4 regions of the Syntrophothermus sp. genome follow, and region 3 is predicted to be linked to each of the others. Evidence: predicted binding sites of a transcription regulator. Region 3 holds the regulator's gene; each other region holds the start of a gene.
The links. Region 3 encodes LexA, which represses DNA repair genes until DNA is damaged. Its sites were predicted from a motif close to CNAACANNTGTTNG; they were not measured.
Positions count from the first base shown of each region.

Region 1 (8,302 bases), on a different contig from region 3:
CCGAAGGGCCAATCCCCGTGCCGGTGAAACAGGAAACCAGGATATAGGCGAAGACCACAGTTACTGCCCATTGAAGACCTTCTGGGAAAATCTTCTTTTGAATGGCCTGTATCACCGGTTTGAGCTGGAGGAGGTTATACTTCCAGCCGTTCTTTTCCTCGACTTTACCCAGGAAAATATGTTCCCCGGATATTGAGTTATCCTCAGCCAGTAGAAATGCCCGTTCCAGTACTCCTTCCAGCTCCTGAACGTTGCCGTAAGGATAATCGTAAAGCAAGAGTTTTTCCATGGCATCCTTGCTTACAAGCGGGGTCGGGCGGTTGTGTATGGAGGAGTACTTGTTGAGAAAATGGTTGAGCAACTCGGGGATGTCTCGCTTGCGGTTACGTAGGGGCGGGATGCCCACGACATTGGCGAACAGATGGGATACGGTTTCCGAAGCTAGCCTGTGTAGCCAGCCGCTATCATAACCTTTTTCACTAGAAGCAGATATGAGCCTGACATCGACCAAGGGGTGCTTAAGAAACTCAGATATCTTATCCAGGACAGAAGGGGATAGGAGTTCGACGTTCTTCAGCATCAGGGTTCCTCCGTTCACCAGTTCAAGGTAGCCAAACTGGCCAAAAAGCTTCTCAGCAGCCCCTCCCGCTACCAGATCCTCGCAGTTGACGGCGATAAAAGGACGTTCTTTACGGGAACCGCAGCGGTGGATTGAACGGGCTACGAGCTCCCTGCCTGTGCCCTTGTCTCCTACCAGGTAGAGGGGGGACTTAGAATCGGCCCATTTCTTCAGAAGATCATCCCGGATCTTTTTGACCTCCCGGTTCCGTCCAACTATTTTGCCATACTTGCCTTGCCTGTCGCTCAGCATGTCGGCCAAGGCCATTTCCTTGGCGTGGGCCTCGAGTACCCCGTAGTTGGCCTTTTTCAGACGCAGAGACAAGGTGTTGAGTATGTTTTCCCGGAAGCGCGGCACCCGGTCTAGCAGATAGCGAAAACCTTCGGGGGCGATAACTAACACTTTACACGTATCTGCGGCGACTATGGATGCTGATGTCGGATCCCCAGTAAGGAGTGACATTTCCCCAAAGTGCTCGCCGGAGTTAATCTGGGCAAGGACTACCTTTTGACCGTTGTCATCATGCAGCACCACTTCGGCTCGCCCTGAACAGAGAAAGTAGAGGTTGTTCGGCGGCGCGTTCTGGGCCAGAATAGTCTGGCCGCGGGCAAAAGTGAGCGTCGTGCTCAAGGGGAGTACCTCCGCTATGGTTTGCGGGGATGTCCCGTGAAAGACTTCAAGATTTTGTATCTCCGGAGCAATTTCATCTAATGCCAATGAATCCCACCTCCGCTTATTTGCTAGCTATGTTCGATGTATCATTGCAAGAACTTCACCCCCTAACTCACCCTTCTATTTGTATCCTTCCTTCTCTTCCGAGAGCTCGAAGGAAAGGTCTAGGTCCGCTAATGTATAGCAGGCTACCGGCTCCGAGAATCCCTTTACCCTTTCCGAGCCTATATAGCGAAGTGAGGATTTGAGCTTGCCTTCAGGAAGCAGGCGGTAGGAGCGCTCTGAAACTACGATCAGAGTACTGAACACCTTGCTCAAGGCCTCCATGCGCGAAGCCAGGTTCACGTCTTCCCCTATAGCCGTATACTCCATGCGTTCAGGGCTGCCGACATTACCGACGACTGCCGGGCCCGAGTTTATTCCCAAAGCTACCAGAAGCGGGGGAGCCCCGAGCCCTGTCCACCTGCGGTTCAGCTTTTCTACCTGCTCTTGAATAGCCACTGCTGACTTGATGGCTCGCTCCACGTGGTCTTCCCGCGGAACCGGGGCACCGAAGAAAGCCATGACCCCGTCTCCCAAGTATTTATCCAGGGTACCGCCATGCTCCAACACACAGCCGGTAATCGCGGTCAGGTACTCGTTCAACCTGGATATGACCTGGGCCGGGTCTTTGTGTTCGCTGTAGGGGGTAAACCCGCGGATGTCGGCAAACATAACGGTAATCTCGCGCTTTTCTCCTCCTAATTCAACCTTCCGGTTCCCGCTCATGATCTCGTCTACCACTTCGGGGGAGACGTACCGGCTGAACATGGCTCTAGTTCGCTGCCGTTCCAGCTCGGTCTGAATGAACCCCTGCACAGTAGTTCCAAGATAAGCGGCCATGATCATAGCTGCGGGGGTAGCGGCATGAACCCAATAATGGAACTTGTACCAAAGCCCGTAGGCTACAGCCAGTACTAGGAAGCACAGGGCCAAAGCCACCAGAAGCCGCTTCCAGGGAGAGCCCTTAGCGGTTGCCGCTGCAGCCAGCAACCAAAACAAGACTAACCATCCTAGGTTAACCCAGGCAGGGGCAGCTTGGAAGAATCTGCCTTCCAAGTACGATTTGATGGCCGAGGCATGGATTTCGACCCCGGGAACCGGGAGGCGGCCGGACAGGATCAAGTTGTTGCGGGTGTACGGGTTCTCATAGTAGTCTTCTTTAACGGTAGGGGTGTAAAGGCCGACCAGGACAATCTTATCCTTAAAGAAGGAGGGGGAGATATTGCCGTCAAGGACGTCGGCATAGCTGACCGTGGGGAAAGTTCGGGCGGGGCCGAAGAAATCGATACGTGCTTGATTATTGCTGTCGATAGGAACGGTCAGAGGACCCGCGTGTACTTCGTTTGCTTCTATTCTCAGGTCTGCAAAGGAACTACCGGTAGCAGCCATAGCTACCGCCAAGCTGAACGAAGGTAGCGGTTTTTGGGGGCCAAGAGTGTTGGTGTCGACTGCGGTAACCCGGCGAACCGTATTACCCTTGTCTGCCGGGATATTAATAAACCCTATGCCGGAGGACTTTTCTGACAGTTCATCTAGGGGAACCGCTAGGGATTGTGTCCATTCCCCGGAAGGACTCTGCTCGAACCTGAACATAGAGGCCAGCACAACTCCGGTGTGATCGGCGATGGCTTCAGCCAAGATTTGGTCGTTTTCTGGTGAAGTAGGGGCATCGAACAAGACATCTATTCCCACGACTTTGGCAGAGGCTAGCTTGTCCAGTAACCGGGCGTGGATGGTTCGAGGCCAAGGCAGGGGACCTAACTCCTGTATAGATTTTTCGTCCTTGGCGACGATGACTATATTTGACCCCGGGTCCTCAATACCCCGCAAGTTGAACCAGGTGTCATAGGTCGATAGTTCTAGATTATTCCAGGCACCTAAGGACCAGGAACCCAAGACCAACAATCCCAAAAAAAAAGCCGCTGCCAGGGGCTTCAAGCGATGTATTATAATATCCACTCTAAATGCACCTCCGAAAGCAAGTTATTCTACGCCAAATTTCCATGTCCTTTGTCCGCGTGCCAATTTTACATAAAAAAGTTGTCGACTAAATTCGAACAAATTTTGGTGTATAATCAATGTCAAAAACCATGGCATGTCAGGATCATAGTAAAACACAGGCAGCAGTAATCAATTTGGCAAGACAGGGGTGGGGATTTGAACAGAACTAGATTTGACGTGGTCTTCTGGGGGGTTCGTGGTTCCTTGCCAGTACCGGGCCCCAACACGGTTAGGTACGGGGGCAATACCCCCTGCGTTCAGGTTCAGATTGGACAAACATTGTTGATTATGGATGCGGGCACAGGCATCTATCATCTGGGGCGGCAACTGATGGATAGCAGGGGTAGAATCTCAGGTCATGTCTTTATTACCCATACTCACTGGGATCATATTCAGGGGTTCCCCTTTTTTTACCCCGCGTTTGTCGATGGCAATGAGTTCGTCATCTACGGCCAAAGGAAGGGAGAACATAGTTTACTCGACCTTATGCAGGGACAGATGGCAGAGCCGTATTTTCCCGTACATCTCAGCGACATGTTTGCTGATATTCGTTTTCAAGAGGTAGAGGCGGGAGAAATTCTAACCATAAGTGACGGGATCACAGTAAAAACGATTTCCATCAATCATCCGGGAGGCTGCCTCGCTTACCGGGTAGACCATGACGGAAGATCCTTGTGTTACGTGACGGACACCGAAGACTACCCTTTTCTCGATCCGGGTCTGATTGACTTTGCACGGAAGGCCGATGTTGTTGTGTATGACGCCAACTTTACGGAAGAGGAATACCTGGGTTTGGGGGGCAAGAACTCAAAAAAAGGGTGGGGGCACTCGACCTGGCAGCAGGGGGTCCGGCTAGTCAGGGAGGCTGAAGCTGACATGCTGGTATTGTTTCACCATGCTGTTTACCGGAATGACGATGACATGGATGCTTTACAAAAAGCAGCGCAAAAAGAGTATCCGCGATGCGTGGCGGCCAGGGAAGGGATGGTCATTTCGCTGTGAAGAAGGAGCAGACTGCTGGCTGGGACGATCTGACGAGGATAATTGACATCGGGATAGCCCTCACTGCCGAGAAGGATGACAACCGGCTGCTCGAGATGATTTTGACCTATGCCCGTAGAATCACACGAGCGGATGCTGGCACCCTGTATCTGAGAGTTGGCGATTACCTGATATTTAAAATAATGCAAAATGATACCCTCGGGCTCCACCAGGGAGGTAGGGGCGAGACCATAAGCCTTCCTTCGGTCCCTATGAGTCCGGACAACGTGTCAGGCTACGTGGCCTTGACCGGAAGGGCTGTAAACATCGCGGATGCGTACAGCAGCAGCAAGTTCGATTTTTCCGGTCCGAAACGGTACGATGCTCTGACCGGTTATCGTACCAAGTCTGCGCTGGTAGTACCCCTGTCCGATTATGAAGGGGAGGTTATAGGGGTTTTACAGTTGATCAACGCCCTAAACGAACAGGGAGAGGTCGTGCCTTTTTCCCCTGAGTATGAGAGGTTGGTAACGGCTCTGGCTTCCCAAGCGGCAACCGCTTTGACCAAAATAAGGTTTATCGAAGAGATCGAACGGTTATTTGAAGCCTTGGTAGAAGTTATGGCTACTGCCATCGATGCTCTCACCCCGTACAACGTGACTCACAGCCGCAGGGTAGCGGAAATGGCTAGAAGGTTTGCCTGGTACCTGAACGAAGTTAAGAGGACAAATGGCGACGTTCCTGACTTCGACGATGACCGCGTTACCCAGCTAGTTATGGCTGCCTGGTTACATGACATAGGGAAGGTAGCTACTCCTTTAGAGGTTATGAACAAGGCTACTCGTTTAGGCAACAGGTTGGATCTGGTTTTGCAGAGATTGGATTACATCAGGGAGAAAGAAAGAGCAGACAGCCTGGCGCGAGAACTGGCTGCGGTGCGGGCGGGGGATATGGAGGCATGGGAAACATTCCGCCGGGAGCAGGAGAACATTTTAAAGAAGGTAGAAAATGCGCGGCGGCTGGTGCTTGTTGCCAATGATCCCACATGTGTGGTAAACGAGACCCTGGCGGGCCAGATCAGGGGACTGGGCAAGGAAACTTACATAGACCGGGAGGGGCGCCTGAGAAATTGGCTGACCGAGGAGGAAGTCGAATGCTTAACCGTTCCCCGCGGGACCTTGACCCCTAAAGAGAGAAAAATAATGGAGGATCACGTGCGAATGACCGGCCTGCTTTTGGAGAAGGTGCCTTTCACTAGAAAATTAAAGGATGTCCCGAGGCTGGCAGTATCTCACCATGAGTACCTGGATGGGGAAGGTTATCCTCTGGGGCTTAAGGGAGATGAAATAGAGTTAGAAGCTAGGATACTGGCTATTCTAGACGTATTCGATGCCTTGACTGCCGATGACCGTCCTTATAAAAAGGCGATCTCGGTGGACGAGGCCTTAAAAATACTGGGCAGGATGGCGGAGCAGGGCAAGCTAGACCGTAAACTCTATGAGTATTTTTGTGCCAGCCGGGTTTGGGAAGACTGTAATCTTGTTTTTGGCAGGCCCACCTGATATAATTATCTCCGTTACCAAGGGAGGAGAAGAGGTGAGAAAGTGAAAAAAGAGATACATCCCAAATACTTCAGGACTACCGTTACCTGTGCTTGCGGTAATTCCTTTGAGACCGGTTCGACTAAGGAGAACCTGAGGGTCGAGATCTGTTCGAAGTGTCATCCTTTTTATACCGGAACAAGGGTAAGGGTTGTGGAGACAGGCGGTAGGGTAGACAAGTTCAAGAAGAAATACGGGCTCAAGTAATAGCAGGGATCATCTCTGCTATTCTTTTTAGACGATAGTTCCGTAATCATGAAGGGGACCGAAAGGATTGGTACTATTGCCCCGGAAACAAGGATATTTATTCCAGAATAGTTTTATTCCTCGGGTAGGCCAGCTGCGTGTGGGTTTGCATTCGGTCGTCAGCTCTTTTAACTATGGAGGGCAGGCCGTTATCGAAGGAGTAATGATGAGGGGGCCACGCAGCTACGCAGTTGCAGTAAGGCAGGCAGATGGGAGCATAGTTGCCGAGAAGAAAAGAACCGTCGCCTATGCGGAACGAAACCCGGTATTTAAATGGCCGTTGCTACGAGGGACTTTTGTCCTCTTCGACTCATTAGTTCTAGGAATGAAGGCTCTCAGCAAGTCTGCCAACTTGGCTATGGAAGAAGAGGAAGAGTTGTCGTGGGCAGAAATGTCTGGCAGTATACTGCTGGCCCTTGTTTTGGCGATAGTACTATTTATAGTGGTGCCGGTGGGGGCAGTACATCTGATAAGACATTGGGTGCCAGGGATTTTGGTTCAGAACGTTTTGGAAGGCTTCATACGCATTGCGGTTTTTCTAGGCTACCTGGTAGCTATTTCGCGAATGAAAGATATAGAGCGGGTCTTCATGTACCATGGGGCGGAGCATAAAGTCATCCATACGTACGAGCACGGCGACGACTTGACAGTGGAAAACGCTCGTAAGTATTCCACTCTTCATCCTCGTTGCGGTACGAGTTTTCTTCTAGTAGTCTTAGTAATTTCTATCTTCATATTTGCTCTGCTAGGAGGAGGAAGCCTGTTTTGGAAAATCGCGTCCAGAATACTGGTATTGCCAGTAGTGGCTGGTTTGGGATATGAGTTCATCAGGTTTTCGGGGCGATGGCAGCAGCATGCCTGGGGTAGGTTTTTGATTGCTCCGGGACTGTGGTTTCAGGGGTTGACTACTCGTGAGCCTGACGACGAACAGCTAGAAGTGGCTATCCGTGCGCTGGAAGAGGTTTTGAAGGACGAAAACTGATGCTTTGGATGCAGGAGGATGTTGACAAGTATGTTAGAGAAGCTGGATAAGCTGGAAGAGAAATTTGAAGAGATAACCGCCTTGCTTTCTCAACCCGAGGTAATTGCCGATCAAGCGCGGTTTCAAAAATATGCAAAAGCCCACGCTGAACTAAGTGAATTGGTTGACACGTACAGGGAGTACAAACGAGTTCGTCAAGACAAAACCGATGCCAGGGCAATGCTGGAGGAGGAAGAAGATGACGATCTTCGAAGTATGCTGGTAGAGGAAATCAGGGTCTTGGGTGACAAGGAAGAGAAGTTAGAGCAAAGGCTTAAACTGCTACTTTTGCCGAAAGACCCTAATGATGAGAAAAACGTTATTATGGAAATTCGTGCTGGGACAGGGGGCGAGGAGGCGGCTTTATTCGCGGCCGACCTTTTCCGCATGTACAGCCGTTACGCGGAGAAACAGGGATGGAAAGTAGACATCATGGACACGAGTTATTCGGATTTAGGCGGATTCAAAGAGATTATTTTTATCGTCGAAGGCAGAGGGGCTTATAGCAAACTGAAGTTTGAGTCCGGGGTGCACCGGGTCCAGAGAATACCGGTTACCGAGTCGGGAGGCCGCATCCACACCTCGGCGGCAACGGTAGCAGTCTTGCCGGAAGCGGAAGAGGTAGAAGTGGATATAAACCCGAACGATTTGCGGATAGACGTCTTTTGTTCGAGTGGTCCTGGAGGACAGTCGGTGAATACTACCCAGTCGGCCGTAAGAATCACTCACCTGCCGACGGGAATCGTGGTAAGCTGCCAGGATGAGAAATCACAGCATAAGAATAAAGACAAGGCCATGCGGGTTTTGAGGTCGCGTTTGCTCGAGTTGAAGCGTGCTGAACATGAAGCCGAGATTGCGGATGCCAGGAGGAGCCAGGTGGGAAGCGGGGACCGCAGCGAACGGATCCGTACCTATAATTTCCCCCAAGGACGAGTGACTGACCACCGCATAAACCTTACTTTGCATAAATTGGATGTTGTCCTTGAAGGTGAGCTGGATGAGATAATCGAAGCCCTGATAACCCACGATCAGGCGGAGAAAATGAGGCAGGTCGAGTAGATGCAGGAGCCTTGGACAGTTAAAAGTCTTTTGGAGTGGACTACCGGGTATTTTCGTCGC
Region 1 covers NZ_JABUEX010000003.1:39,559-47,860, reverse strand. Annotated here, with positions in the region: gene HPY90_RS02245 (cyclic nucleotide-binding domain-containing protein) at 1-1,336, opposite strand, end outside; gene HPY90_RS02240 (CHASE2 domain-containing protein) at 1,412-3,292, opposite strand; gene HPY90_RS02235 (MBL fold metallo-hydrolase) at 3,491-4,336, shown strand; gene HPY90_RS02230 (HD domain-containing phosphohydrolase) at 4,333-5,877, shown strand; gene rpmE (50S ribosomal protein L31) at 5,920-6,123, shown strand; gene HPY90_RS02220 (DUF1385 domain-containing protein) at 6,326-7,144, shown strand; gene prfA (peptide chain release factor 1) at 7,175-8,242, shown strand; gene prmC (peptide chain release factor N(5)-glutamine methyltransferase) at 8,243-8,302, shown strand, end outside.
Region 1: HPY90_RS02240 (CHASE2 domain-containing protein) is a predicted target of LexA. The motif match lies at 3,388-3,401, and genes of this name have one in related genera.

Region 2 (6,798 bases), on a different contig from region 3:
CCGGTCAAATAGACGGGAACGGCAATCACATGACCAGTAAATTAGAAACTAATGGGCGTTATCATTCGACTTGGCTTTCAATGATGTATCCCAGATTGTTTTTAGCTCGTCAACTTTTACGCGAGGATGGTGTCATTTTTATCAGCATAGACGATAATGAGGTTCATAATTTGCGTATGCTGATGAACGAGGTATTTGGAGAAGAAAATTTTATTGCAAGTATCGTATGGCAAAAAAAGCAATCGCCGCAAAATGACGCAACCTATTTTTCCGATATGCATGATTACATTTTAGTTTATGCAAGAAGAGCTAAAACTACTAAAGATGACCCAATAGGTTGGTCGAGAAGGTTGCTACCACGTACTGAAGAACAAAACACTCGGTATAGCAATCCTGATAACGACTCCCGTGGTCCTTGGACTTCTAGTGATTTATCAGCCAAAACCTATTCTGCTGCTTACGACTACCCAATAACTACTCCTTCTGGGAGAGTTGTTTACCCCCCAGAAGGAAGAAGTTGGAGTATTCCACAAGAAACTTTTCGTGAACTTGTGGTCGATAACCGTATTTGGTTTGGTCCTGAAGGAAATAATGTTCCTAGGTTAAAAAGATTTTTAGCCGAAGTACAGGAAGGAGTTGTACCTGTAACTTGGTGGACTCGTAAAGAATATGGTGATAATCAAGAAGCAAAACAAGAATTAAAAAAAATCATGGAAGGCGTAGAGACTGTTTTTGATACTCCTAAACCTGTTCGTTTGCTAAAGCGAATACTTCAACTTTCAACTAATCCGGAAGGTCACGATATTGTTCTCGACTTTTTTGCGGGTTCGTGTTCAATTGCACAAGCGGTATTAGAACTTAATTTGGAGGATAAAGGAAATCGAAAGTTTATTTGTGTTCAAATCCCTGAACCTACTGGAAACCCGAGCTTTCCCACAATTGCTAGTATTAGCAAAGAACGCATCCGCCGGGTTATTCGCGGCTATGGTGATGACCCAAAACCAATGGAAGGCGTGGGCTTCAAAGTCTTTAAACTGGCTCCCTCCAACTTCAAGCAATGGGAGGATTATACCGGCAACAATCCCGACGAATACCTGGAACAACTATCATTATTCCAGACTACCTTAGTAGATGGTTACCGCAATATTGACGTTATATACGAAGTGATACTCAAAGAGGGTTACGACCTAAATTCCCAGATTGAACAGGTAGAAAATGTTACCGGAAACACCGTCTTTCGCATTACAGACCCAGTTCGTGACCAGTTTTTCTACCTTTGCCTGGATAAACAGATACACTTAGAGGCCCTTGAACCTCTTTCCCTTAAAGAAGATGACCTGTTTATCTGTCTGGATACAGCTCTGGACGACACTACAAAGGCGAATTTGGCCCTTCAATGCCGCCTGAAGACTATATAACGGGGGTGGCTCGATGAAGTTCAAATTTGATGCTAATCAAGATTATCAATTAAGGGCAATTGAAGCTGTTACCAGGTTATTTGAAGGACATAAATTCGTAAGTTCGGACCTTGGTTTCGAGATGGGCGGTTTGCCGGCTGTTCCAAATAGGTTAGAAATTAGCGAAGCTTTTTTGTTGGACAACCTCAAAAAAGTGCAGCAAGCCAATGGAATTCCAGCAGATAGCGAGCTTAAATACATAGAGGGGGAGATTCAAACAGCCAGTGGTTTGCAGGTAGTTTGCTTCCCCAATTTTTCTGTGGAGATGGAAACGGGAACAGGTAAGACCTACGTTTATCTGCGAACCTTGCTGGAACTAAACAAGCAGTATGGCTTTCTTAAGTTTATTATTGTCGTGCCGTCTGTAGCTATTCGGGAGGGCGTTCTCAAAACCCTGAAGATTACCGAGCAGCATTTTAGGGAGCTGTATCATAACCAACCTTACCGCTACTACGAATACCAATCTGAAAATTTAAGCCAGGTACGTCAATTTTCTCTGAGCAACCAGGTTGAAATTATGGTGATGACAATTGATTCTTTTAACAAGGATTCTAATGTCATCAATCAGGCAACCGACCGGCTTCAGGGGGAAACGCCAATCTATTTGATTCAAGCTACCCGGCCCATTTTAATCTTAGATGAACCACAAAACATGGAAAGCGACATTGCCAGGTCAGCACTGACCCGGTTAAACCCATTGTTTGCCTTGCGTTATAGTGCCACCCATCGTAACCCGTATAACCCGGTTTACCGGCTTACTCCAGCCCAGGCATATCAGGAAGGTCTTGTTAAACGCATTGAAGTTGCCTCTGTTATTGAGGAGAACAATTACAACCATGTTTTTGTCCAACTGGAAGAAATCCACGTCCAGAAAAGCCGTATTAGCGCCAAGGTTAAAGTGCATAAGCAGATGGCAAATGGGACCGTAAAAGAAGCAACTGTTACGGTTAAACCCGGCGACAACCTGAAAGACAAAACAGGCCGGCAGGAGTATGAATCATTTGTAGTAGAAGAGATAAACCCGGGGACCAGTACTATTGTTTTCAGCAACGGCGTGGAGATGAAAACAGGTGAAGCCCGGGGAGACAACCGGGAGGCTATTTTCCGGGCGCAAATAGCCTATACTATCGAACAACACTTCCGCACTCAGCGCCGCCTGCGGGACCAGGGAATTAAAGTTCTCTCTTTGTTTTTCATCGACCGGGTGGAGAATTATTTGTCACCTGACGGTATCATTCGCCGTCTCTTCGTCGAAGAGTTTAACCGGCTTAAGGTAAAGTATAGGGAATGGGAAGACGTTGACCCGGAAGCGGTGCAGGGCAGTTATTTCTCTGAATATAAGACCGAAAAATCAATGGAAAACGATAAAGCTGTTTTTGATTTGATTATGCGCGACAAGGAACGGCTTTTGTCATTTAGTGAGCCTACCCGTTTCATCTTTTCTCATTCCGCCCTTAGAGAAGGCTGGGATAACCCCAACGTATTTATTATTTGCACTTTGAACCAAACAGCTTCTAACATCAAGAAGCGACAGGAAATAGGCCGGGGCGTGCGCCTTGCTGTAAATCAGGAAGGCGAGCGGATAAGGGATGAGCAGGTTAACATACTTACTGTTGTTGCCAACGAGAGTTACAAAGACTATGTGTCCAAGTTGCAAACGGAATACCTGGAAGAGTACGGTCCTGGAGATGTCCCGCCGCCTCCACCGGATGCACGGAAAAAGGGAATTGCCAGGCTGCGTAAGGAATATATGCTCACACCGGAATTCAAAGAGCTTTGGGAAAAGATTAAACATAAAACCTGCTATGCTGTTAAGGTCGATACAAAGCGGTTAATTGACGACTGTGTGAAAGAATTAGATAAGGCCGTTATCCGTTCTCCGCAGATTGTGATTCAAAAGGCGCAGGTGGATATGATTGATGAAACCAATATCCAGGCCCGCTATATCGGCGGCGGCGCGGCAGAAGACTTGAGTGGCCGTTACCCGCTGCCAAACATAGTAGAATGGATTAAGGATGAGACAAAGCTTACGCGTCCCACTGTCCTGGAAATTCTCAGAAGGACGAAACAAAAGGATGCGGCTGTTAAAAACCCGCATGAGTTTGCCATAACTGTAATTCGGATTATCAAAGAAAAGCTCGCCGACCATTTGGTGAACGGCATTCAATACACCAAAATTAACGATTATTACATGATGGAGCTGTTCCAAGACATTGAAAAGAATCAGCAATATCTTATCCCGGCAGAAAAATCTATATACGACCATGTTATTTATGAATCTGACATAGAAAAACAGTTTGCCAAAGGGCTAGAACAGAGAAAAGATGTAAAGCTTTACGTCAAACTTCCAGGTTGGTTCACGGTACCAACCCCCGTTGGTGATTATAACCCTGACTGGGCTATAGTTGTAGAAGAAAAAAATCAGTTTGACGAAATAGAAAAAAGACTTTATCTCGTCAGAGAAACAAAAGGAACTTCAAACCGTAACGAGCTTACTCCCAAAGAACGGCGTAAAGTAGACTGTGGGGAAAAACATTTTGAAACTCTAGGAGTGAACTATAAGATAGCTAACAACATAGACGAATTATTGCCTTAAAGTTCTGTCACTACTACTGCACAATAGCAACACATCTCGGATCATCAACCACCGGCGAGTTGACCAGCGGGCTCACTTTATATGCTTTCAGCTGGCCGGCGTAAGGCACAAGCAGCCGTTTCAATTCAACAGCGTTCCGGTAGTTCAGCCACAGTGCCTGCATTTCTTCATCGGCCAGGATTGCCGGCATCCGTTCGTGGATCGAGACCATATCACCGCTGGCTTCAACGGTGATAACACTGAACGAATCTACTTTGATACCGGTTGGTGATACCCACGAATCCCAGATCCCTGCGAAGGCAAACAACTTTCTGTCTGGAAGGACTATTCTGAAAGGTATTTTCTTATTCCCATCGTCTTTTTTCCATTCAAAGAAGCCGTCGGCAGGGACCAGACAGCGCTGGCGAAGAAATGACTCCCTGAATGCCGGTTTTTTATCAATTGTTTCCGCTCTGGCGTTGATCAGTTTGTTCCCGATGGAAACGTCTTTCGCCCAGCGAGGGATCAGACCCCACCGCATCATAGTAATTTTGCGTTCCCTAGCGGTGCCAGAAATAACAGGTACCGGCTGGCCGGGCGCAATATTGTAACGCGGCTGGTGCTCAATCTCGCTCACGTCAACATGAAAATGGTCCGCGATCGTTTCGCGGTCAGCCGTTAAAGTAAACCTTCCGCACACCAATAAAACCTCCCTAACAACCCATTTCCTGTTAATATTATAACCCATCCCATTGATCCGCACAAATGTTCGTTATATAATAATTTTACCAGAACGTGTGTACGGGGTGTTTGCTGTGGCCCGCTCAATCCTGCTCTGCGACCTGAACGCTTTTTTCGCCTCTGTGCACCAGTCCCTGGAGCCCGAGCTGAAAGGGAAACCGGTGATCGTCACCGGCGACCCCGACAAGCGACGGGGGATCGTCATCGCGGCCTCATACGAAGCGAAGAAATACGGCGTGAAAACCGGGATGCTGGTCTCCGAGGCGAAAGGTGCCTGTCCCCAGGGGATATTCCGCGTCTCTGACTACCCTAAATATGTCCAGTATTCCACCCGTGTCCTGGCGATTTTCCGTGAATTCACTCCCCTGGTCGAACCGTTTTCTATTGATGAAGCCTTTCTGGATGTAACCGGCTGCGAGAAGCTGTTCGGCCCGCCGGTGGAGATTGCCAGGAAAATAAAACAGCAGATCCGCGAGGAACTGGACATCACCTGCAGCATCGGGATCGCGCCGAACAAACTGCTGGCCAAAATGGCAGCCGAGTTGCAAAAACCCGACGGCCTGACGGTCTTAACGATGGAGGACGTGCCGACAAAACTCTGGCCGCTGCCGGTACGGGAGCTGTTCGGGGTGGGGCCGCGCTACGAACGGCACCTCAAAAACATGGGCATTACCACCATTGGAACGCTGGCCAGGACATCAAAAGAGAAACTGCACCGGCGGTTCGGCATGTATGGAGAAATCCTCTGGTATTGTGCCAATGGGATCGACCACAGCCCGGTTGACCCAAACACCCTGGATGAATACAAAAACATGGGCAACCAGATCACCCTGCCCCGGGATTACGTCGGAGAAGAAGTCCTGGTCCCGCTCCTGGAGCTATCCGAGTACGTGGCCGCCCGGGCCCGGGAACACGGCTACAAGGGAAGGACGGTGGCAATAACCCTGCGCGACTCCAACCTGGCTTTTCTGCGCCGGGTTAAAACCCTGCCGCATTACACTGATTTGGCGGCAGACATATATGAGGCGGCAGTTTACCTGTGGCGAAAGCACTGGTCACCTGGTTGGCGGGTACGGATGGTCGGGGTAGGGCTGGGGGAGCTGAGAAAAGAGGCGCCCGATCAACTCCAACTGTTCGTCGATCGGGAGAAGGTCCGCCGGCTTGAAGAAGCCTGCGACCGGATCAACTGTCGCTGGGGGAAAGGGACAATCATGAGGGCAAGCTCGCTGACCAGGGCTGGTGTCATAAATGAGCAGTAACAAGTTATGGGAAAGCCACCGTATAATCCTGCCCGAGATGCGGGAAAAAGCGGCCCACACCTGTGGCGAGTGCCGGTTTTTTGTTGAGATCCAGGGCCGCGAAGAAACCCGGTTTGGGTGCGTGGTCAGCATTCCCCGGTATGGGAGCCTGGAGAGAAGAGTACCACAACGTATTCACGCGCTTGATATTATACGACTTGTCGGGAAAGAAGGACTTATGAAAATCATCAGTCGTGGATGTTCATTAAGCCAAGCCTGTAGCCAATTCAGACAAAAGTAATGGAGGGATATTCCTTGGAAGGCATTTCTCCAAAGCAATGGGCTATATTGGCCGTTATCCAGGAACACCTGAAGACAAAAGGTTACCCACCGACGATCAAGAGAAATAGGCAAAAAATTGGGGCTACGATCTACGGCTACAACATTTTTGCTTCTCAGGCAGTTGGAAGACTTAGGCTACATTCAAAGAGATCCTAGCATTCCACGCGGAATAAGGATATTGCGCTATTATCAACCAACTTTAATCAATGCTAATGATGTTCCTTATAATTTTTAATCTCGCACAATATAACATCGACAGGATTATCAATAGTGCCCATGCCATGCTCTTCGTAAAACCTTACAGCTTCCTGCTTTTCTTTGAAAAAAGTGATTATGCAATCTAGTTGATTTTGAGATTCGTTCATGATTTCACTGCAATAACCCTTATTTTCACCTCAAATTGTCTACATATAGTGTGATTTGTTAGAATTGACTACTATAAACA
Region 2 covers NZ_JABUEX010000012.1:48,457-55,254, reverse strand. Annotated here, with positions in the region: gene HPY90_RS05770 (site-specific DNA-methyltransferase) at 1-1,418, shown strand, start outside; gene HPY90_RS05765 (restriction endonuclease) at 1,432-4,053, shown strand; gene HPY90_RS05760 (SOS response-associated peptidase) at 4,067-4,732, opposite strand; gene dinB (DNA polymerase IV) at 4,848-6,032, shown strand; gene HPY90_RS05750 (hypothetical protein) at 6,022-6,312, shown strand; partial or broken gene HPY90_RS16105 (LexA family protein) at 6,312-6,422, shown strand; gene HPY90_RS16100 (hypothetical protein) at 6,430-6,588, shown strand.
Region 2: dinB (DNA polymerase IV) is a predicted target of LexA. The motif match lies at 4,791-4,804, and genes of this name have one in related genera.

Region 3 (8,302 bases):
CCTTAAAAGGGGCGGTTTTAGCGGCGTACATAATGGAGGCACTTGGATACGAGGTTTCGCCCCGTTGGGACGAGCCTCGGGGCGACATTGTCCAGGCCATTAAGCTGGATTCACCTGAAAAGGTCAGGGCGTTCTGCCAGGCTGTGCAGGCTAGTTCCCCGGTGGACAGCGATGTAAGGCTGGAGTACAGTGTTATGCCGGCATATGAAGACGAGATTGTAATGGCAGCCGGGACGTTTGTACAGGGTTCGTCTATAGAGCTATCATGCGATGGCCCACGCCGGTCTCCTTTCGTAGCTTATTTGCAAGGGGGTCTGACCTACCAGCACGTGCGGTATGCTCTTTTGCGTATTATGTCTGTTATGTGAGATGTGAAAGGTGGTTGTATCAGTGAATGTAGTGGTATTGATAATCGCTATTCTGCTTATGTTAATCGGGTTGGCAGGCACGTTCTTGCCGGTTTTGCCGGGAATACCGGTCGTATTTCTCGCCATTGCCGGTTACGGGTGGTACGAGGGCTTTAAGGTGGTTACGCCAAAATTCTTGGCGATAATGGCGGGGCTGACTGTTCTCAGTATTCTGGTCGATTATCTTGCAGGATTGCTGGGAGCCAAGTTTTTTGGATCGAGCCCGGCCGGTATCTGGGGTGCTTTTGTTGGCGGGATATTAGGGCTGGTGTTGGGCGGACCGGTAGGATTAGTCTTAGGGCCGTGGATTGGAGCCTTCGTCGGGGAATATGTGAAATTGCGGGATGTCAACAAGGCCTGGCGGGTAGGCGTAGGTACTGTTGTCGGTATCTTCACCGGGGTAGCAGCCAAGGTAGTGATAGGGTTAGTGATGATAATATGGTTTCTTATTGTCGTTTTTTAAAAACACGGCGCGGGAATTCCCATCCCTTTTAGGGGATAGGGATGATAGCGCCGTCATTTTCCCTGGCATTCCTCGATGTATCTACGAATAACTTCCGCTGAAACATTGCCAGCAGTTCCAACATAATAAGCCTGGGTCCAGAGATGATCTTTTCCGCATTTCTTTTTTGGGTTCGGAAACTTTTCTCGCAGGCATTTAGAGCTGTATCCTTTCAGAAGTCCCGCGATCTGTGCCGGGCTAAACCTTGGGGGTGCCGAAACGAAAACATGAACATGATCTCGATCTGTTTCTATTGCCAATAACGTAAGTCCATGTCGTTCGCACCACTTGCCTATCAGATGTTTCGTTTCAGCTTGCACTTCACCTGTAAGTACCCTCCTGCGGTATTTTGGAATCCATACAAATCGATAAGCTATATTATAATGTGTCCACCGGGTTTTCCCGTTTTGCATACCATCACTCCTTTGGTATAATATACCATGTGGAGACAGTAAGAATCTACCGGCTGAACAACATACCGCAAAGCGTAAAAGCCCGAATTCGTGAAGCTCAGATGGAAGCCGCCAGGGTGTGGAATGACTGTTGTCAAATCCACCGAGAGGCCAGACAAAGTGGGAGCAGATGGCCCAACCGCGACGACCTCCAGAAAGCCGCCAAGGGGCGGTATGCGCTTCATAGCCAAACGATTCAGATGATATGTCACGCTTTCCTTGCCAACGTGGATACTACTCGCCAAGTGAAAAAGAATAACCCTAAAATGCGGTATCCCTACAAAACGAAAAGGTTTTATCCTTTGTATTGGCCGGAACAAGCCGTATCCATTCAAGCTGGACGAGTTGTTCTTCCTATGGGACGCGGTCGGAAGTCAATCGTGCTAAAGGTCGATCTTCCCAAAAATGCCGGTGCCTGCAAGATCGTGTGGAACAACGGGTATGAACTGCATGTTGCCATTCCAGTCGAGATCGAGAAAACCATAGGGGAAGCTAAGGCAACCGTAGACCTCGGGCAGATTCATCAAGCCGCTGTGGTAACGAACACGGGTCATGCTGTGGTGGTATCCGGCAGAGGTATTCGCTCTATTAAGCGATATCGGGACAAAGAATTGGGCAAACTGGCAAGGATGCAAGCCAGATGCCAAAAAGGTTCCCGCCGTTGGCGAAAACTTCAGAAAGCTAAGAACGAACTTGCGGTTAAAACTAGTCGCCAAATTAGGGATTTGCGTCATAAAGGCACCAGGAAAGTCATTGATTTTTGCAAAGAACAAGGCGTCACAACGCTGTACATCGGTAATCCTGACGGCGTTCGCACCAACCGCTGCGGAAGAAAACACAACCAGCGCATGAGCCAATGGGAATACGGGAAAGACATTTCATATCTTAAACACAAAGCAAAAGCGGCCGGCATCGAGAGCTTCACCGGGACGGAGAGGGGAACCTCCAGCCGGTGTCCGGTATGCGGCCATCATCAAAAGCCCAAGGGCAGAACATGGCAATGCAGGAAGTGCGGTTTCGTTGGTCACCGGGATGTAGTCGGTGCTACCAACATGCACCGCATTGCCTATGGAGAAAAAATCGAGTTCCCCAGTAAGATCACGTATCTACGACCCGGGAAAACCCGGAACGTAGTAGTCGCCGCGACACGGGCCAAAGTGGTCTAAGAAAAACCAGAAGAGTCAACCACCCAGCAATGGGGTTTCGTGAGAAACAGGCCAATCTTCTGGCGTTTCTTAGAAGCTCATCCCCTTTAGGGGATTGAGAGTGTCACTTGAGTATACATGGTATCTGTGTTAGTCTATCTTAGTAAATTATGCTGGAAGGTGAGATTAGTGACAAAAGATGATGTGATACGACTGGCTGAAGAGAATAACGTTGGGTTTATCCGCCTGCAGTTTACCGACATAATGGGCGTTCCTAAGAACGTTTCCATAACCCGGGAGCAGTTGGGAAAAGCTTTGGACGGAGAACTGATGTTCGACGGGTCATCTATCGAAGGCTTTGCCCGGATTGAGGAATCGGATATGTATCTCAAGCCTGATCCCAATACGTTCATGATCTTTCCTTGGACTTTAGGGGAGGAGATGTCAATCGGGCGTCTTATATGCGATGTTTACAACCCAGACAATACCCCGTTTGTTGGCTGCCCCCGGTACGCACTCAAGCGCGCTTTAAACAGAGCTGCGGAGCACGGTTTTTCTATGAATGTCGGTCCAGAAGCGGAGTTCTTTTTGTTTCTAAAAGACGAGGAAGGAAAGCCTACCTTGAAGACGCATGACCGGGCCGGATATTTTGACCTGGCACCTGTAGACCTGGGGGAGAATGCCCGCCGCGAGATGGTGCTGACTTTGCAGAAAATGGGATTCGAAGTTGAAGCCTCTCATCACGAGGTTGCCCCTGGCCAGCACGAAATAGATTTCAAGTATGACGAAGCTTTAAATACTGCGGATAAAATTGTAACGTTCCGTTCGGTAGTGAGAATAATAGCCCAGAAACACGGGTTGCATGCGACCTTTATGCCTAAACCGATATACGGTATTGCCGGTTCAGGAATGCACCTACACATTTCGCTTTTCAAAGAGGGACAAAACGCGTTTTATGATCCGAATACCCCGGACCAGTTGAGCCAAACCGCTCTTCATTTTATAGCGGGCATTCTCCACCACGCTAAGGCTTTGACTGCCATAACGAACCCTACGGTCAACTCATACAAGCGCTTGGTACCTGGGTACGAGGCGCCGGTTTATATCGCCTGGTCCTACCGCAACCGGAGCCCGCTGGTCAGGATCCCGGCTCGGCGGGGAATAGGGACCAGGATGGAACTACGTAACCCGGATCCTTCCTGTAATCCTTACTTGGCTTTGGCTGTTATTCTTCGGGCCGGGTTGGATGGGATCGAAAAACGGATGGACCCACCGGAAACGGTGAACCAGAATATCTACGAAATGGACCTGGAGGCTCGGGAAAAAGCAGGAATTGAAAGCTTGCCGGGTACTTTGAGAGAAGCCTTAATAGAACTGAGCAACGACGAGGTAATCCAGGATGCTCTGGGGCCACACATCTTCAGCCGGTTCATGTACGCGAAGCGTGTGGAATGGGAAGATTACCGGGGTCGCGTGCACGAATGGGAGATAGAGGAGTATCTTGCAAAGTTCTAATCCCTTCAGTCAAATTAGGGACGGTCCCCAATTTGCGTGATTTGCGCAAAATGAGAACCGTCCCTAATTTTCGTCAATTTGGGTTAGAATTTCCTAATTAGGCCAATGACTTTTCCTATGACTTCGACTTGACCAGTTACGATAATAGGTTGCATGTGACTGTTCTCGGGGCGTAATTCGATGTACCCGTCTCGTTTGAAAAAACGTTTGACCGTTGCTTCATCCTCAATCATAGCCACGACGATTTCCCCGTTTTCTGCCCGGGGTTGGGACTTCACAATCAAAATATCCCCTTCCAGAATCCCAGCTTCTACCATACTGTCGCCTTGAACCGTGAGAAGAAAATGCTCCCCCGATCCAAGAAGATCTAAGGGCAAGGGCAGAGATCCGTCCAGATTTTGGGCAGCCAGAATGGGCGTACCGGCAGCAACCTTACCTACTATCGGCACTTCCACTATCTGCGGGTCAGAGAGGGCAGAGCCCGAGTCAAGTACCTCGATAGCTCGTGGTTTTGCTGGGTCTTTCCTTAAATAGCCTTTTTCCTCCAATTGGCAGAGATAGGCGTGGACCGTAGAGCTGGACTTCAATCCTACTGCCTTGCCAATCTCTCGTACCGAGGGAGGGTAGCCTTTGCGGCGTACTTCTTCTTTTATAAAACTGAGTATCGTTTGCTCCCGTTCGTTGAGATCGGTCGTAACGTCGGTTCTGTCCATGGGTATACCCCCTTGCCCAGTTTTCAAAATTATACCACAGGCTACCAGCAGAAACAAGTGTTCGTCCGTGTGATGCTCATTGCCAGTAGAGCTTTTCTATGGCTGTCAAGAAGTGAAGCTTGGCCTGAGGGTGATGATTGTCTAACACCGCTAGCCATTTCTGTATGAGAGCTCGTTTAGTTTGGCCAGCGGCAGGGCAGGGATTGGACTCAACCGGCAGGTTAAGTTTTTTACAAAGCCTGATTATCAGGTTTTCTGGTACATAAACCAGGGGACGAACCAGGGTAAGACCGGTGCGATCCAAGAAACTCGAGGGTTTGAAACAGCGGGCCTGTCCTTCATAAGCCATAGACATAAAGAAGGTTACTACAGCATCGTCCAAATGGTGGGCTAAGGCAACCTTGTTGCAGTTTTCGGCCAAGGCTACGCGGTGCAGCGCGCCCTTGCGAAGGTTTGAACACAGGGAACAGGGGCTATTTTCTTTACGTTCTTCAAACACTATTCTGCCTATGTTAGTCGGTTCCACGATTAAAGGTACATTTAGTTCACGGCAGTGTTGTTTCAGCCCATTGTGGTCCGAACCAAACCCCAGGTCAACGGTGATGGCAATGATGTCAAATTGAAGGGGAGTGTAACGCCGGAGTTGTATCAGGGCATGGAGGAGCGCGAGACTGTCTTTGCCTCCAGATAAACCCAGGGCTACGCGGTCTCCGTTACCAATCATCTGATACTTTAAATTCGCACGTTTAACCTTGTGGAATAATTCTTTTTCTAGACGTGCCATAGATAGCCAGTTCAACTCCCACCGGATTCCCCAAAACCCACGCTGAAAGGCGCTGGCTTTTAAGGCAGAGCCTGGGCCAGGAGCTCGACCGGATGTACGACTTTGCCATTAACCCGGCTTCGCCTGAACCCGTAAGCGAGCTGCATGGAGCAACTCGGGCAGCAAGTGGCTACTGTGTCGCAGCCGGTGTTTCTGATAGCGGACATTTTCTTATCTAGTATCTTCATGGACATGTCGTAGTGGGTCAAAGCAAAAGTGCCCGACCCGCCGCAACACCTGTCGGGTTCAGCCATTTCTACCAGTTCTACCCCTGGAACTAGCCTTAGTAATTCCCTCGGTTCTTTCCTGATATTCTGAGCTTTGGCCAGATGGCAGGGATCATGATAGGTGAGACGGTGCTCAGATCGCTTGACTAGGTTGCCGGGTCCGATATCAAGAACGTTAACCAGAAAAGCGGTGAGGTCTACTACCTTACCCGCAGTCAAGGCGAGGTTCGCATCGATTTCTTCCTGCCCCAGCACAAACCTTACGTTCTTGTCGGATAGAGCCGAAGAGCAGGAAGCACAGTCAGTGACTATATAATCGACTTTAGCTCTGCTCAAGAGTTCAAAGTTGTGAAGAAGCAAGGAACGGGCAGTACCGAGTTTCCCGTTGGCTATGTGGGGAAGACCGCAGCATTTGAGGTCCCTGGGGATGACTACCTCACAACCACTTTGGGTGAGGACTTTTACCGTAGCCAAGGCCACCTCCGGATGCAAAAGATTGGTAGCACAGCCCAGAAAGTAGGCTACTCTCAGCTTCTTCTTCCCTTGAGCCGGTATGGTCTCGTGCAGCTGGTCGCGGGCCGAGCGGAAAGGGACCCGGTCCAGTATCTGTTCGGCTTTCGGAAGATCGCCGGGTAGAACCTTGGTTAGGTGCAAGGCTCGGGCCAGCTTCATCAGACCAGTGACGTTTGCACTCCACATAAAAGCCGTGGAGGCCCGAAGAAGCTTTGGGCTGGTCCACAGCGTGTCAAACACAAGTCTTTTACCGGGATTGCTTTGGTTTTCGGTGATGAATGACCTGGCAGCGGCATTGAGTTCGTGTATGTCTATGCCAGATGGACAAAAAGTTGAACAGGTTTCGCATAACAAACATTTACTGAGGTGTTCATAGACTTTTGAATCCGGTTTGACTACCCCGTCTCTCAACATCTGTACCATAAAAACATGACCTCTAGGAGCCACGGTCTCGTTTTTGACTTCGGCGAAGACAGGGCACACCGTCCTGCACCTGCCGCAACGTACACATTTTCTTATTTGTTCTTTTACTGGAGGTAGCTCCTTAAATTTCACTTTAACTCCTCCTGCCCTCGGTTATATAAACGGCTAAATAATCTCAGATAAGCTTGCCTGGGTTCATTATGCCTTTCGGGTCCACGGCGTTCTTAATGAGGCGCATGACCTTCAGAGCTTCCCCGTGTTCCAACTCAGCATATTGTCTGCGTACTGCTCCCACCCCGTGTTCCCCGGTAGTGGAGCCTTCTAGCTCAATGGCCAAAAGGTGTATCTCGTGAACCAATTGATTGGCCTTTTCCGCTTCGGCCGGGTTTTCCGGGTCGATTACCGGTGCGGTGTGGACGTTACCGTCTCCGATGTGACCGTAGTTGACTACCGGTATCCCGTATTTTTCGCCGAGTGAACGAATGGCACGCAGAGCTTCTGCTACTCTCGACAGCGGCACGCTTATATCTTCGCCCGCAAAGACCCGGCTGCCATCAGGACGAACCCTGGCCGCCGCGGTCGCCGTTACACTTCGACCTTCCCACAGGCTGGCCATTCGCTGGGGATCGGTAGCCCATTCCACCTTGGTAGCGCGCCTTTTGGCGATTTCTACTATGTTGGTCCCTTCCCATTCAACGCTGGGCGGGTTCCCATCAACTTCGAACAAAAGTATGGCTTCTGCATCCTCAGGTAAACCGATCTCGGGTTTAAACTGGTTTACAGCTTTTATCGCTGACTTATCAAGTATTTCAATACCTGAAGGCAGTATGCCAGCCTGATAGACTTCCAAGACCGTAGCCGGGGCATCGTCGAGCTTGGGGAAAACGGCCATGGCGATGCCACGGGCCTTGGGCTTGGGCCAGCAACGAAGGCGAATCTTGGTAATAATACCCAGAACGCCTTCCGACCCGACCATGAGTTTGGTTAGGTTCAGTCCGGACACGTTTTTTATAGCTTTAGATCTGATGCCGCCTGTCGTTATCACTTCACCGTTCGGCAACACTACTTCTAGACCGAGTACGTACTGTTCGGTACACCCGTATTTAACGGCACGCAGGCCACTGGCGTTGTTGGCTACCATTCCGCCGATGGTGCACATCAGGCTGCTGCCAGGGTCGGGCGGGAAGAACAGGTTAAACTTAGCCAGGTGGTTATTCAGGTCCGCATGTATGACCCCGGGCCGCACGACCACCTGCATGTTGGAAACGTCAACCTCTACAATCTCGTCCCAGGTGGAAAGATCAATGACTATACCACCGTTAAACGCTACCGCGCCGCCGGTTTCTCCTGTGCCTGCGCCTCTAGGTGTCACCGGTATGTTGTTTTCATAAGCAAAGCGGACGATTCTCTGCACCTGTTCGGTGGCGCGAGGCAGTACCACGATATCCGGGTACACCCTTTCTAGTTTGGTAAGGAAAGAGCTGTCATACGAGTAGTACATCAGATCCAGGTCGTCTGCCAATACTTGCTCAGGCTGGAGAATCTTTAACATTTCCTGCTTGAGGACGCGTTTGTCCATCGG
Region 3 covers NZ_JABUEX010000018.1:8,046-16,347, reverse strand. Annotated here, with positions in the region: gene HPY90_RS07235 (methionine gamma-lyase family protein) at 1-368, shown strand, start outside; gene HPY90_RS07230 (DUF456 domain-containing protein) at 391-870, shown strand; gene tnpA (IS200/IS605 family transposase) at 924-1,322, opposite strand; gene HPY90_RS07220 (RNA-guided endonuclease InsQ/TnpB family protein) at 1,352-2,527, shown strand; gene glnA (type I glutamate--ammonia ligase) at 2,645-4,021, shown strand; gene lexA (transcriptional repressor LexA) at 4,105-4,734, opposite strand; gene HPY90_RS07205 (tRNA 2-thiocytidine biosynthesis TtcA family protein) at 4,811-5,518, opposite strand; gene HPY90_RS07200 ((Fe-S)-binding protein) at 5,578-6,852, opposite strand; gene HPY90_RS07195 (FAD-binding oxidoreductase) at 6,896-8,299, opposite strand.

Region 4 (8,302 bases), on a different contig from region 3:
GTTTATTTCCTGGGAGTAAGATCCGGCACTGCAGGTGACGGTGAACCCCCCCTGGTCGAAGATGCTGTCGTCGGGCTGGCGGATCAGAGCATACACAGTTCCGGTTTTGAGCACCTCGAGGGTGATGGTTTTACTCAGGGTCGCCGGAGAGATAAGCAGGCTTCCCGATCCCGGCGGGTTGACGGTGACGGTATAGGTGACCGTGTTCTGGCCCGGAGGTAGGGCTCCGGGTCGTACCACCACGTTGAACTCGGTAGTGACTGAGCTCTTCGGGTTGATATTGACATAAGTGGTGGTAATTGTCTGACCTTGGTAACTGAGCTGCACCGGAAGGTTGGTTATCTGGTAGTTCGAGGTGTTTTTCAAGGTGGCCTTGAAGAATATAGGGTCACCCAGAGCCGGTTTGCCGCCACCTGCCGACCAGTAACCGCTGGAGGTGAGGGAAATGAACTCCACGGTCGGCAGGAGGAGGTTCGGCTGCAGGCTCGCGCTGTTGTTGGCCGTCGAGACCTCGCCTACTCCAGAAGGCGTCGATATTTGGGCGACAAGCTTGTCGGTGGTATTGGAGGGCATGGGGAAACCGTTGAAGACCACCTGTTTTTGAGAGTTTTTGGTCATAGGCGTGGATACAGTCTGCAATGACAAGGCTCCTGGGCTTCCGGTAAGCTTCACCGTGGCTCCGGCCGGGCAGGTACCGGGTCCCAGGTTCTTGACCGTGACCGTCACTTTGACCGGCGCTCCGGGAGCGGCCTTGAAGGGACTAGTGGAAATACCAGTCACGGTGAGGTCCGGTTTGATGATGTTCGGGGTATACTGCTGGCTGTTGTTGTCCGGGTTGATATCACCCGTACCGGCAGGCGGTTCCACCTGGATGGTCATGACTGGGCTGCCAGCGGTAGGTAAAGGAACCGCACCTACGGAGAAGGTGGCACTGGCCTGGGCCGCAAGGTAAGACATGTTTTTGAGGCGGACCGTGCCGCCAGAAGTGACCTTGACTTGGCCGTTGGCCGGACAGGGAGTGCTTCCGGCGTTCTTGACGGTTACCGATAGCGTGACGCTCGTCCCCAGGCTGGCCGGATCCGGGGTCATCTTGACCGCAGTTATGGTTAGATCGAAAGACGGCAAGCTGGGCGCAAGGCTCAGGGCATTGTTGCTTGCTGAAACTTCTTTGACATCAGGCGGGGGTAGAACCTCAGCTGTTAGGCTATCGGTAGCTTTCGACGGCATCGGGAAGTTGGTAAACGTAAATTGGCGCTCCGACCCCTTGGCCATCGGGGCAGGAGAAGTTTGAGTGACCTCCGGAGTGCCGGGGCTTCCGGTTAATTTCACTACCGCCCCGGCTGGGCAGGAGCCGGGTCCCAGGTTTTTAACCGTCACCGTGACTTTAACCGGCGATCCAGGAGCGGAGACCGAGGGATCTGTTAAGATCTTGGTCACCGCGAGGTCCGGTTCCAGGGTATTAGGGCTGTACTGCCGGCTGTTGTTAGTCGGGTTGATGTCAACCGTGCCGGAAGGCGGTTCTACCTGTACGGTTATTTCCTCCTTGCTGGTCTGGGGCAAGGTGACCCCGGCTACGGTGACGGTAGAACTGGCCTGGGCATTAAGCGAAGGCAGGTTTTTGGTTTTAACTACCCCGGCAGACACTACCTTGACCGTACCCCCCGCGGGACAGGCGCTGTTGCAGGAATTCTTGACCGTTACCGAAAAGGTAACATTAGCCCCTAGATTAGCGGGATTCGGCTGCATCTTGATCTCGGTTATGGTCAGGTCAGGTCCGGTCTGGGCGGCTGAGGAGGGTATCGGTTCTTCTTCATCGGAGGCTCGAGAGAGGTCCTGTCTTTCCTGCACTGAGGGCAGGAGTTTTGATACATCCAGCGGGGTCGCAGACGTTTTAGTTGGGGGAGAGGCAGACTGGCTTTGCGGCCTGACGCTGAATGCCCCCGACATAGCGGAAATGGTGCTCTTGGATACGCTTGTGATTTTTATCTGGTAATCGTCACCTTGGGCCAGGGAAGAAGAAACCTTCCAAGAGTAGCTCCCGGATCCGTCACTGCCGGCCGACGTGTAAGAAGAAATGGTGGTCTTGAGTGAGCCACCCTTATAAAGCTGAATCCGGAGGTATCGCCCTACATCGCCGGTATAGGTCCAAGCAACGGTACAAGACTGACCGGCCAGAAGAGTCTCCCCTTCCCTCGGAGAAACGACAGAGAATGAGCCGTCCGGTGATACGCCACCGGCAGAACCGGTAAAGGGAAAGAGCAAAAGGGAGACCAACGTCACAAAAGACAAAAAGGCCGCTGAACCGCGTCTCTTCAGCAATTTCAATAGCATAAGCGTCCCTCCTTTCCTAAAAGCAAACGATTATCCGTGCTGCCTGATAAGTTTTGCCAATCGGCAGGTGAAGCCACCATGACTCGAGCCCAGCACCCCTCAGTGAAGCTGGGGTTCGTATTTTTCCTGCAGCGGCTTCAATATGTCTATCAGTTCTTTGACTTCTGGCGGGCACGGTGCCTTCAAATCGGCCACGACCGCTCGGCCATCGTAAGGGGGCGAGTTCTGGGTCTGTCCCAGCCACACCATAACCTGGTAGTAAGGGTTTTCGTCACTGGGAAACGGCCATGATTTAGGAGTCGCGGTATAGGCGACGTAGTCCTTCGTGGACCACAGGGGAACCAGGGACCAGTTAATTTTGGCCAGAGCCGACTTTACGGCAGCCAGTTCCTGGTCCGAAAGTTTACCCTTCTCGATGTTGGTATTGCCCCAGTTGCCCTCGGAATCGATTCCTATTTTATAACAGTGGGCTGAACCTACCTTTGGAAAATGGACGAAATCAACGTGCCATAATTCCGGCAAAGTCCCGCCGGGGCCTAGGCTCTGGGGACCGGACCATTCGGGCCACGTGTTTGAAGGCTGATGAGACTCAGGAACCGCACCGGTTTCGTTCTGCTGCGCTTCCTGTTTCGGTGAGCCACAGCCCGCGAGTACCGCTAGTGACAGCACCACAAGGATTATGATCGCCCAAAGGTGTCCCCGCATTCATTCATCCTCTCCTTTCTCAGTTATAACTTTTCGCGTCTTTATTTTTTTTCTGCGGCAGCGAGCATGTACCAAATACCACCTGCTCCGACTGCCGCAAAAATAAGACCAATTACCAAAACTCCAAAAGTAGCCCACGAGAATCCGGTTTCCAGGACGGCTTCCGCCGGGTTGTCGGGGTTGTAGTACACTGTTACTTTTTTCCCTTCCGGGTACCTGTCGACCAGTCGCCGGGCCGGGCCAGGACTGCCTGAGCTGTACTGGCCGAAGAAAACGTTTTCCGAGGTGTACTCTTTACCGTCAACCGTGTACCGGTAGACTACCTCCGCCCAGTAGGAAGGACCGTCTCGTGGCTCGTGGCTGATGTCTTTTACCTGAGAAGACACAACCCGCCCCGGACATGAAGGCCAGGACAGGCTGGCCAAGGCCTGGTAGACGATGCGGCCCCCCCATATGGTGACCGCGAGGCCTGCCAGCATTATGAAGCTGAAGCCGAGGATCTCCTTTGTTCGGTTGCGGTCTTCATCCATGACACGTGGTTCCTCCTTAACCGCATCCCTCTGCAGGGCGTGCTACCGATTTGGGAGGTTGACCGGGAGCTTGTTCATCATGCTGTTGAGATCCGTAACTTGGACGCCGGGAGGGAGTTCGAAGGTATCGGCCGGCAAGGAACCCACGTAGATGTTTTTGTATTCCATTATTGTCTTTTCTCCTGAAGCGGCGGTAGTTTCAACCCTGACAGGCAAACCCAGATCCTCGCGAACCCAAAGCAGGACCTTCTCTCCCTGGCTGCTCGGGGCAATCATTTCCAAGACCTTGCAGCGTGCCCCGTCGTAGATCTCGGTTCGGATTACTTTTACTTTATTGGGGTTGAGGTTTCCGGTGTAGTCGGTGGGAGAAGGGGCCTCGTTCGAATCTGTTCCTGCGGACAACTTGACGGCTTGGTTTTGTTCGGGGTAGTAAGTAATGACGGTGTTGGTAGTGCGGTCAAAAAAAGTAACTATCCTTTTGCCCTCGATAGTGGAATCGGTCTTGAGGCGATTCCCGTCGAGCCACACCTTTCCGGTTTGAGTCCCCTGGGGGGTTGTCAGAATGAATTCATACGACATGCTTTTCAGCCCTTGCCCTTTGGCCAAGACATCGGAAAGCGATTCCTCCTTCGCCGGCTCGCTGACCTGCGTCTTGGTGGAAGGCTGATTGCTTTGTCCCTGCGGCTCGTTCTTGGATTCGCCTGGGCCGCACCCGGTCAGAGAAAAACACAGTATCATCGCGAGCAACACTGCGCTGTAGACCCGAATCTTTTTCAACATAGATCGACCTCCCTTTCGTAAAAACAAAACTTGCGGTTCCCGAATACGGGAAGGAAATCCGCAAAATTCTTGAAGGAAATTATAGCGGGAGATCGTCAAAAAAACGTCAAATCCGATCTCGATTTGAAAATTTAAATATGATTCAGACGCTGATTTACGCAGGCTTTTTCGGAATTAGTAATCAGATATCACGGCGAAAAGGGTCAGCCGCATAGTCTTAACCTAATATGTTGTGGCCATTATTGGCCTCGGCGCTACATACAGGCAAACAGGCAGCCGCCGGCTCTTCGGAAGTAGTTTTTAAAGTGAAATCAAAGATGAAAAAGGTTTCCAGGTTGACACGCTCAGGGTACCGTTATAAAATACTCATACGAACATATGTTTGGGTGATGTTATGAGCAGAGTGGCCTGCATATTTTTCCCTTATCTTTATGCCGGGTGGGCCCGACGAAAGCATCCCTGGCTTGGCCGGCAGCCCCTGGTCATATTCCGTGAGGGGCGGGTAACAGGGGTTTCGCCCGAGCTGAGAGGGTACGGTTTGGAAGGGTTACCCGTAGCCGAAGCGAAAGGCAAGTGCCCGGATGCTTTTTTTCTGGCTTATGACGAGCCCCTGTACAAAGGAGCCTGTAATCGTTATCTAGAGGCTCTGACCAGGGTTTCCCCTATCATCGAACCGGTTAGTGATGAAGAATGCTTTTTTGATCTTACAGGAAGCAATATCAAAAAGGAAATAGCAAAACTGAAAAAGAGTTTGGGACCGGATAGGAGCTGGGGGCCGGTGCTGGTAGGAATAGGCAGGAACAAGTTCGTGGCCAGGCTTTTGGCCCGTGCCTTCTGGCAAGCGGGCTCGATAGGTGATTCCGGCTTCTATTGCCTCGAGACAGCTCCTGGCCAGGAAAAGTATTTTATGAAAACTGTTCCCATAACCATGGATTGGCTTTTGCCTCCGAAGGTTCTCGATGCCTTGAGCCAGTTAGGTTTCAAAAGTTACGGAGAACTGCAGGACCTGCGGTTAGACGAACTGGTGGAGATGCTGGGAGAACACGGTTATACAGTCTACCGGCACGGCCGCGGGCTTGACGACACTCCCCTCGTCAACCTCTACCCTCCGGGCAGGCTGGCTTTGGCTTTCGGCCTGGAAGGGGAAACTGAAAGCAGGGGAGTAATAGCCCGGGTTTTGCGGGAATCGGCCCGGATGCTGGCTTTTTTTCTGTATTCCAGGAGAAAGGGATGCCGCTTTGTCAAGCTGGCGCTGGCATCCGAGGAGGATACATGTGAGGAAGGACGGTTAGTACCGTGGGGATACCGGGAAGAAAGGAAGCTGTATGAAGTCCTGGTTTTGCTTTTAGACAAACTGACTCTTACCGGTCCCGTGGTTGGGGTGAGGGTAGAGGTTTCATCGCTTTACGACTGGGAACTGGCTGAGCAGGATCTTTTTGACCTTAAGCCCAGGCCCCGGCATGACCTGACAGCTGTTGCCTTGGCCTTGAACGAAAAATATCCCGGTATGATTTCGCGGGGAGTAAAGATCGGGCGCAGGGAAGAGGTTTTATCCTTTTGGGATCCCTGGCGTTTTTCGGGTGAGACCAGGTGAGTCGGCTGCTTTTCCAAGGCTTAGAAGTGATGGAAAACGAAGAAGGGGAGCCCCAGAAGGTAAAGTGGAAGGGCAGGTGGGTGGAGGTGGCGGTTATCCTAGACCGGTGGTACGATACCGGCTGCTGGTGGGAGAGCGAGCCGCCCAAGCTTTTTTACCGCCTGGAGCTCGAGAACGGGATGGTTTTAGAGTTGTTTTCCGATGGTGCCGGCCAGGGCTGGAGCCTGTACAAGATCTACGATTGACGGATAAGTCCGAAAACTAGCCACAGATGCACACTGATTTTCCTTAATTGAAGATTCTCTAAAGAATCCGAGGTTTCCATTCTCTAGTGGTGATACCGCCAGATGTCATGGGGGTCTGCTCCGGAAGTAAACCACAGATGGACACTGACCCGGCACTCAGCTCAAGTCTTTGATTAGCGGCTAGGGTTTTCGGGAACCAGTGGCATGTTACAATGTCAGTCAGCTGAGTGCCGGGCAGATGAACACAGATTTATTTTTGATTTAAACGCTGATTTACGCAACCCCCCTTATATACACCAAGCGGTATCACTACCAGAAAATGAACCGCATTCCTCGCAATTTTAAGTCGTATGCATTAATTATTAAAAAATCTGCGTTAATCAGCGTCAAATATAAACATCTGTGTTAATCAGTGCTTATCTGAGTTCATCTGTGGCTCGTTCTTGGGGCAGGTGGTAGGATGTTCGTGCATCTTCACGTGCACAGCTGTTTTTCATTTCTGGACGGGGGGAGCTCAATCAAGAGCCTGGTAGAGAAGGCAGCCGAATCAGGCATGCCGGCCCTGGCCCTGACCGATCACGACAACCTGTGCGGCGCGGTCCAGTTCAAGCTAGAAGCCCAAAAAGCGGGAATAAAGCCTATCCAGGGGGCGGAGGTGACCGTAGCCGGGGGATACCACCTTACCCTTTTAGCCGAGGATAAAGAAGGTTACCGGAACCTCTGCCGCATCTTGACTAAAGCCCACCTGGGAAACCCCCGGGGCAAGCCCCAGGTAACCCTCGACACCCTGAGAAAACATGCGAAAGGGCTTATTGCCCTTTCGGGCTGCCGTAAAGGGGAAATACCGGCCTTGATACTTTCCCGCCATTACGATGCCGCTTACCGGGCGGCTCTAACTTACCTGGAGATATGGGGAAAAGACGGCTTCTACCTGGAACTGCAAGATACCTACCTGCCCGGCACCAGGACCTTAAACCGGAACCTGGCCGAACTGGCTGAGAAACTGGGGGTGGGCGTGGTGGCCACCAACAACGTCCACTACGCGTATCCGGAGGACTTTAAGGTTCACGACATCCTGACCTGCGTCCGGACCTTAACCCGGGTGTACGAGGTACACCCGGAACGCCCGCTCAATGCCGAGAACCATCTCAAGCCAGAACGGGAAATGAAGAAGCTTTTTCGGGAGTACCCGCAGGCGGTAGCTAATACCTGGGAGATAGCGGAGCGGTGCCGGCCTTGTCTGGAACCGGGTGCCCCTCTTTTCCCTAAATTCAACCCGCCTCCCGGCCAGACGGCGGAGTCACTTCTTAGAGAACTTGCTTACCGCGGGGCCAGGAAAAAGTACGGCCGGGTAACGCGAAGGGTCGAAGAGAGGCTGGAACACGAACTTCACATCATCAATACCCTGGGTTATGCCGACTATTTCTTAGTGGTTTGGGATATAGTCGAATACGCCCGCCGGCAGGGGATACGGCATGCAGGGCGGGGATCGGTCGCCGATTCTTTTGTCGCCTATTGTTTGGGGATAACCGAGGTAGATTCCCTGGCCCGGGGGCTTTTGTTCGAGCGGTTTATGAGCCTGGAGCGGGCGGAGAAGCCGGACATCGACATCGATTTCGATGCCCGCTGGCGCGACCGCATTTCCGAGTACGTTACCCGAAAATACGGGCAGGACAAGGTGGCGAAGGTCTGCACTTACAGCACGTACAGGGCAAGATCCGCGGTACGGGAATTGGGCAAAGCTTTGGGGCTGCCCGAAGCCGAACTGGACAGTGTGGCCAAGAGGCTCCCTTATGGTGCCTACGCCGATCGGATTAGGGATATGCTGTCTTTGCTGCCGGAGCTGCGGGAGAGCGGGCTGAATAGGGATAAATTCACGTTGCTGCTGGACCTGTGTGAAAGAGTGGCCGGTTTTCCCCGTTTTCTGGGTACCCACCTGGGAGGGCTGGTAGTGAGCCGGGAGCCCCTCTGCGATATTACCCCGCTCCAGCGGTCGGCCAAAGGGGAGATAGTGACCCAGTTCGACAAAGACGATGTAGAAGAACTGGGACTCGTTAAGCTCGACCTTTTATCTTTGCGAGCGATGTCGGCGGTGGAAAACACGGTAAGGGCAGTCA
Region 4 covers NZ_JABUEX010000010.1:39,723-48,024, reverse strand. Annotated here, with positions in the region: gene HPY90_RS04910 (CARDB domain-containing protein) at 1-2,331, opposite strand, end outside; gene HPY90_RS04905 (hypothetical protein) at 2,431-3,036, opposite strand; gene HPY90_RS04900 (DUF3592 domain-containing protein) at 3,078-3,566, opposite strand; gene HPY90_RS04895 (LolA family protein) at 3,609-4,346, opposite strand; gene HPY90_RS04890 (DNA polymerase Y family protein) at 4,741-5,940, shown strand; gene HPY90_RS04885 (DUF6504 family protein) at 5,937-6,185, shown strand; gene HPY90_RS04880 (DNA polymerase III subunit alpha) at 6,646-8,302, shown strand, end outside.
Region 4: HPY90_RS04890 (DNA polymerase Y family protein) is a predicted target of LexA. The motif match lies at 4,718-4,731, and genes of this name have one in related genera.